Regions from separate parts of the Methylobacterium phyllosphaerae genome, predicted to be linked through region 2. Evidence: predicted binding sites of a transcription regulator. Region 2 holds the regulator's gene; the other holds the start of a gene.
The links. Region 2 encodes LexA, which represses DNA repair genes until DNA is damaged. Its sites were predicted from a motif close to TGTTCNNNNTGTGTTCNG; they were not measured.

Region 1 (3,405 bases), 2.2 Mb from region 2:
ACGGCATCGCCGACAGACAGGTTAAGGCGGGTCTCTTTCGATGGGGTTGAACCGGTCCGCATGAATGTCCTCGCGGTGCTGCGGACAGCCGCCCCCGATCACGCCGAAGCGTGTCTGCGAAGGCGACCGTGGGATCGCGATGTCGCGGAGGATGCTGTGTCCGGGCGGGGCTTATCCGGCCTACAAAGGCCGTGCCTCTTGCGCGCTCGGAATCGTCATGCGACCTTCCAAGCCGTGCCGTTCTCGGCGTGAATCGCCGAGTTTGGACACAACATCCCTCTGTGGGTGGCCGGCGTGGCTTGCTAGGGCTTATGCGCCGGCGGTCGGTTCATCACCGCTGGGGGTGTCTGGTTCCAGCCAGACCCCCCTTGGTGATCCGACCCTTATCCAGGTCTGGTCATCACGAACCTCTCAAATTTGGCGAACGACTGCCGCTCGCCTCCAGCAAAACTGGCAGATCCACTGCGGCCACGCTAGTGGAACGCGCTGGCAGACCTTTGCCAAACTGCGCAGATCGGCGCTAACCCCTTGATCTTACAAGCCCCTGATAGGACTCGATAAACTTCGTTGAATCGCAAGCTGTCCCGGTTTGGGACCTCGTCTCTGCGATTCGGTAGCGATTCCGTAACCATAACCATCGTTGAGCGCCCTGACTTTCACCGCGCCTGGTCACAGGAAGAGCAGGGCAGACGACCTCTCGAGGTTAAAAAATGCGATCCGAAAATCTCAGCGTCGCGTCGATCGTCGTCACGATCGGGCAGAGATCGGGGACGTCGAGACTGTCCAGAAAGCGGCGTTCGGCCTCGACTTGTGTAGGATCGACCTCGCGAACCCAAGCGCGATACCGACCATCGTGGCCGCCATGCCAGCGATAGCCACGCTTGCGGAGGTCTTCACGCACCTCATACGACGCACCAAGCGCCCATACCTGACTGGTCTCCCGCTGTGCTGCGGCGGCCAGGGCGACAATGGCGACCTGACCGGACTGTGGCAGGGGCATCTCCAAGATCTCGAGCAAGGCTTCCAACCGCCGGCTCGCGTCTCCTTCGAAGAAGTAGCCCTGCCGATACGCGATGAAGGGCAGCTCGGTGCAGCCGACACCCTCGTGGCTCCACCTGATCTGGACGCGTGAGCACGCCCAGGCCCGGTGCTGGAAGTCCGATTGCAGTCGCTCGCAAAACCGACGCGCCCGCGCGGCGTCGTGACAGACGATCAGCTCCGCGGTCTTGATGAAGTCCCCGACGAAGCGAGCATTGATCCGCTTCCCCTTCACGGCCTCGTCCGTGATGCCCGTCGCCCTCGTGACATAGGGTGGGATCGGCTTTTTCGGCTGGTTCAGTCCGAGATAGCTTTCGAGAGGTCCGAAGATCGTGCCTTTCTCGGTGAAGGCGAAGCGTATCATCGCCAGGACGATGATCTCGTCGCCGTCCGGATTGGGGCCCGTCGTATCGACGTGGATGAGGATTCCCGTCTGAGCGTTACTGGGAACGTCCCTGGGGTAGGGCGACCGGCCTTCGACCCGGCGAAGGACACGATAGTCCGGGTGGCCCTTCAGCGCGTGGGCGTGAAACTCGCCCAGAAAATAATCCATGGTTTGCTCCCGTGATAGGACCGAGACCGGTCAGCCTAGGAAGGCAAGCCATCGTCTGGCCGCTGGATCCATAAAAAAGGAACAAAACACGAACAAAATGCGTAGAAACTACCGAGTTAGGTCAGGCCAATTAACCATGTTTTCGGACGACCCAACGGCTAACCGCGAGTCCCGATTCACGGATTTCGCGTGTGAGGCGGTTCAAGCCAGACTGAGTTCTGTTCAATTAACGGTTGCGTCCATCCCCATTATCCACAGCGGTTCTGCTGATTGATGGGCAAGCGTCTCGAGCGCTTGCATCGACGGAACTGTCCGCGTCTTTGTTCCTTGTTTGTTCCTACAACGAGCGAGGTTAGGCGTGACACTGACAAGGGTCGACGCGCTGCCGCTAGGCGGCCCCGATGCGGTGCGCATCCCGCTGATCGGCCAGAGCTTGTGCGCGGGCTTTCCGTCGCCCGCCGACGACTTTCTGGAGGGGGCACTCGAACTGCCGCGGTGGCTCGCACCGAACCCGCCCGCGACCTTCCTGTGGCGGATCGCGGGCGACAGCATGCGCGGAGCCGGGATCTTCGACGGCGACCTCGCCTGCGTCGACCGCAGCCTGACGCCGGCCAACGGCAGCGTCGTGGTGGCGGCCATCGATGGCGAGATGAGCCTCAAGCGGTACCGCCAGGACGGCAACTGCGCCTGGCTTGCCTTCGAGAACCGCGACCTGCCGGTCTTCGCGGTCGAGAACCTCCAGGATGGGGTCATCTGGGGCGTCGTGCGGTTCACCATCCGCTGGCACACGGCGAAGGCGGCGCTCAAGCGATGAGCCGGGCGATCGCGCTCATCGATGGCAACAGCTTCTACTGCTCTTGCGAGCGCGTGTTCGATCCGAAGCTCGCGCGGGTGCCGGTAATCGTGCTGTCGAACAACGACGGCTGTGCCATCGCCCGGACTGCCGAGGCCAAGGCGCTCGGCATCAAGATGGGCGACCCATGGTTCAAGATCCGGGAGATGTGCCAAGCCCAGGGCGTGCGCGTATTCTCGTCGAACTACACGCTCTACGGGGACATGTCGGCCCGGGCGAACGCGGTCTACCGGGACTTCGCGCGGGACGTGGAGATCTACTCGATCGACGAGAGCTTTCTGGATCTCTCGGACGTGCGCGAGCGCGACCGCTTGGCGCTCGCCCAGGATCTCCGGGCGACGGTGCGCGCCTGAACCGGCATTCCGACCTGCGTCGGCCTCGGGCCCACGAAGACGCTGGCGAAGCTCGCCAACCACATCGCCAAGACGGTGCCGGCCTTGAACGGCGTCTGCGATCTGACCGATCCGGTCCAGTACGACCACTGGCTCTGCCGGATCCACGTCGGCGAACTTTGGGGGATCGGTCGGGCTTCGCTCGCCAAGCTCGAGGCGATGGGCGTCGACAGCGTCGCGGATCTTCGCGATCTCGATCCCCGGCCCGTACGCAAGGCGCTCACCGTTGTGGGCGAGCGCATCATCCATGAGCTGCGCGGCACCACCTGCCTGCCGCTGGAACTGGTGCCAGCCCGCCGGAAGGGCTGCGCGGTCACCCGGTCATTCTCCGGCCGGGTGACGGACCGTGAAACGCTCGACGAGGCGGTGGCCGCTCACGCGGCTCGGCTCGGCGAGAAGCTGCGCCGCGACGGGCTCGGGACCGATCAGGTCACGGTCTTCTACCATACGAGTGAGCACGACCGCGGCGACCCAATGCGCGCGGTCTCGACCGTCGTGACCCTGCCCGAGGCGACGAACGACAGCCTCGCGCTGATCAAAGCGGCCGCCCACGGCGTCGCCAAGACCTG
Region 2 (3,405 bases):
CTCTGGCCGATCAAGAAGATCGCGGCCGGCTTCGCCATGGTCGGCGTCACCGCCTACTGCGCCTTTTCGGGCTGGGACATCGCCGCCGAGCGCTCGCTGATCATGACCCTGATCATGCTGGGCGCGATCTTGGTGGACCGGCCCGCCCTGTCGATGCGCAACCTCGCCCTCGCGGCGCTGATCGCCCTGGCCCGGGAGCCGGAGGGCCTGCTCGGCCCGAGCTTCCAGATGTCCTTCGGCGCCGTGGCCGGGCTGATCGCCTGCGCGCGGCTGATCGACGGGCGGCTGTTCGTGCGCCCCGGGGCGGGCCGGCTCGGTCGGCTCGTCGGCACCGGCCTCTCGGCGGTCACCGGGACTCTGGCCACGACCCTGGTGGCGCAGGTCGCGACCGCACCCTTCGCCACCTACCATTTCCAGACGATCCAGCCCTTCGGCCTCGTCGGCAACGCCCTGACCCTGCCGCTCGTCTCCCTCGTGGTGATGCCCTCCGCGGTGATCGGGATCCTCGCCTATCCCTTCGCCCTCGACCGCCCGATCTGGTGGCTGATGGGTCAGGCGGTGGGGGGCATGCTCGCCGTCTCCCAGTGGATCGCCGGGTTCGAGCGGGCCATCGTGGTCGTGCCGGCCTTCGGCACCGCGGCGCTGTTCCTGCTGACCGCGGGCCTGCTGCTCGCGACGTTACCGGCCTCCCGCCTGCGCTGGCTCGCCGTGCCGCCGATCCTGCTTGGACTCGTCGTCGCGGCCCGACCCGACCGCTACGACCTCTATGTCGATCGGCAGGGCGCGGGAGCCGCGGTGCGGGGGCCGGACGGACGGCTTGCGGCCCTCGGCAGTCCGTCCGGCTTCGTCCTCGAACAATGGCTGAAGGCGGACGGCGACGGACGGGGAGCCGGGGGACTGATCGTCCGATCGGGCGGCGGCCGCTGTGACCGGCTCGGATGCACCGCGCGCCTGCCGGACGGACGGGCGGTCGCCCTGGTCCGGGACCGGCGGGCCTTCCCGGAGGATTGCGCCCGCGCCGCGGTGCTGATCACGGGCCTCGTGGCCCCTCCGACCTGCACCAGCCCCCTGGTGATCGACCGGCGCGTCCTGTCCGCCCAGGGCGCCGTCGCCCTCAGGTCCGAAGGCGAGAGCTTCGTCGCCCATCACGCCCGGGCCGATGGCCGCGCCGTGCCCTGGCGACCACGCTCGGGACACGGGTCGGTGCCGCCACAACCGGTCACCGCGCCCTCCGCGGAGGCCCGCGCCTCTGACGACGGGGCGACAACGCCTCCGGAAACCGATGCGTCGGGCGGGGACCTCGCCCCCGGCGACGCGCCGGCCGAGCCGCTTCAGTAGCGGCGGACGAGGCTGACGAGGCGGCCCTGGATCCGGACCCGGTCGGGCCCGAGGACACGCGTCTCGTAGGCCGGGTTGGCGGCCTCCAGGGCGATCGAGGAGCCGCGGCGGCGCAGACGCTTGAGCGTCGCCTCCTCGTCGTCGATCAGCGCCACGATGATGTCGCCGGTATTGGCCGTGTCCTGCTTGCGGATCACCACGAGGTCGCCGTCGAGGATGCCGGCCTCGACCATCGAGTCGCCGCGCACCTCCAGGGCGTAGTGCTCGCCGCCGGCCACGAAGTCCGGCGACAGGGTGATGGCATGGCTCTGGTTCTGGATCGCCGAGACCGGCGTACCGGCGGCGATCCGGCCCATCACCGGGATCGAAATGGCACGACCGGCGTCGTCGATCATCCGTGTGCTGGCCGGGGCCGGCGGATGCTTGGACTTGCCGCCCTCGACCACGCTCGGGGTGAAACGGCGCGGCTCGGCCGGGGCCGAAGATGGGGCCGAAGATGGGGCCGTCTGGCTCAGGCTCTCGGGGATGCGGATCACCTCGATGGCGCGCGCCCGATTCGGCAGGCGCCGGAGGAAGCCGCGCTCCTCCAGGGCCGTGATCAGCCGGTGGATGCCGGATTTCGACTTGAGGTCGAGGGCATCCTTCATCTCGTCGAAGGACGGCGGGACGCCGCATTCCTGCATCCGGCTCTGGATGAAACGCAGGAGGTCCAGCTGCTTGCGCGTGAGCATCGAAGGGGGACTCGCGGCTTGGCAGACCGCCCCGTGACGGTCTCTGAAACAAATCACGAACAGGTTAAACGTTCCGCAAGTGTTCCGCAAGGGCGGCACCGCTACGCTTGGCGCGTCGCTCCGCGCTCGCGGGAGCAAGGTCGAGAAACGCATTGACGGCGCAAGCGGAGCCGTTTCAATGCACCGCGGCGCCCCGCCGGGAAGGCGGCGGATCCGGGCCGCGGGCTGGGACCCTCTTGGGATGACGAGGATGCGACGACCCGCAGCTCTGCTGCCCCTCGGCCTCGCCGCCCTCGGCCTCGCCGGCTGCACCACCGGGTTCTCCTACATCTCGCGGAACTACGTGGCGCTCACCCCCCAGGTGGTGACGATCGGCTGCAAGGAGCCCTACGAGGTCTACGACAACCGGCAGATGCGCCGGATGCTGATCGTCTCGAACGCCCTGCGCGAATATACCGGCTGCAACCTGAGCGAGGCCCGGATCGATCCGGAGCCGGACGCCACCCGGGTGAAGCGCTTCCGCACCGCCGCCCGGGCCTATCTCGACGAGACCGTGCGCGAGGATTGCCGGATCACCGGCGAGACCGTGTTCGATCCGCTGAAGACCGAGTTCGCCTACGCCTGCGACACGCCGATCGAGAAGCGCGGCACCGTGGTCCCCCGCCTGCCGGGCCGCAATCCCGGTCTCGCCCGCTGACCGACCGGCGGCGCGCGGTCAGGCGCCCGGCTTCGGGAAGGTCCGTTCCGCCGCGTCGCCGGCGGCGGCGAGCAGGGCGCGGGCGAAGGCCCGGGCTTCCGCCCGGTCGAGAACGATCGCGGCGGTGACCGGCGCGCCGCCGAGGTCGGCCAGGGCGAGTTCCAGGCGCACCCCGTCGGGCACGGCGGTCGCCTGCAGGCTCCAGCCGGAGCCCCGATCCGTGCTCTCCGCCATCACATGTTCCTCCCGCCTGCCCCGGGAAAACGCCGCAGGCGCCCGCCGGAACCGCCCGTGCGCGGGACTGTTCCCGAGCCGTGCCCAGCGCTTCCCTGCCTCGCCTGTCCGCTTACCTCAAGGCCGCAGGCCCCGGACTCGTGGTGATGCTGGCCGATACGGATGTCGGAAGCCTCATCACGGCGGCCCAGAGCGGGGCGCGCTGGGGCTATTCGCTCCTGCTCCTCCAGATCCTGCTGGTGCCGATCCTGTACGTCGTCCAGGAGCTGACGGTGCGGCTCGGGACCGCCACCGGACGCGGCCACGGCGCGCTGATCCGGGAGCGCTACGGGCCGGCCTGGGCCTGGATCTCGTACGGCGGCCTCGTGGTCGCCGGCATCGGCGCCATCGTCACGGAATTCTCCG

Region 1: a site for LexA is predicted at 1,669-1,686, ahead of MCBMB27_RS25825 (LexA family protein). Genes of this name have one in related genera too.

The regions. Positions count from the first base shown of each region.
Region 1 is NZ_CP015367.1:5,648,455-5,651,859, forward strand. It holds gene MCBMB27_RS29810 (TnsA endonuclease N-terminal domain-containing protein) at 1-62, opposite strand, end outside; gene MCBMB27_RS25820 (3'-5' exonuclease) at 704-1,591, opposite strand; gene MCBMB27_RS25825 (LexA family protein) at 1,950-2,405, shown strand; partial or broken gene MCBMB27_RS25830 (Y-family DNA polymerase) at 2,402-3,405, shown strand, end outside.
Region 2 is NZ_CP015367.1:1,738,202-1,741,606, reverse strand. It holds gene MCBMB27_RS07675 (ComEC/Rec2 family competence protein) at 1-1,338, shown strand, start outside; gene lexA (transcriptional repressor LexA) at 1,332-2,069, opposite strand; gene MCBMB27_RS07665 (hypothetical protein) at 2,320-2,766, shown strand; gene MCBMB27_RS07660 (hypothetical protein) at 2,785-3,000, opposite strand; gene MCBMB27_RS07655 (NRAMP family divalent metal transporter) at 3,081-3,405, shown strand, end outside.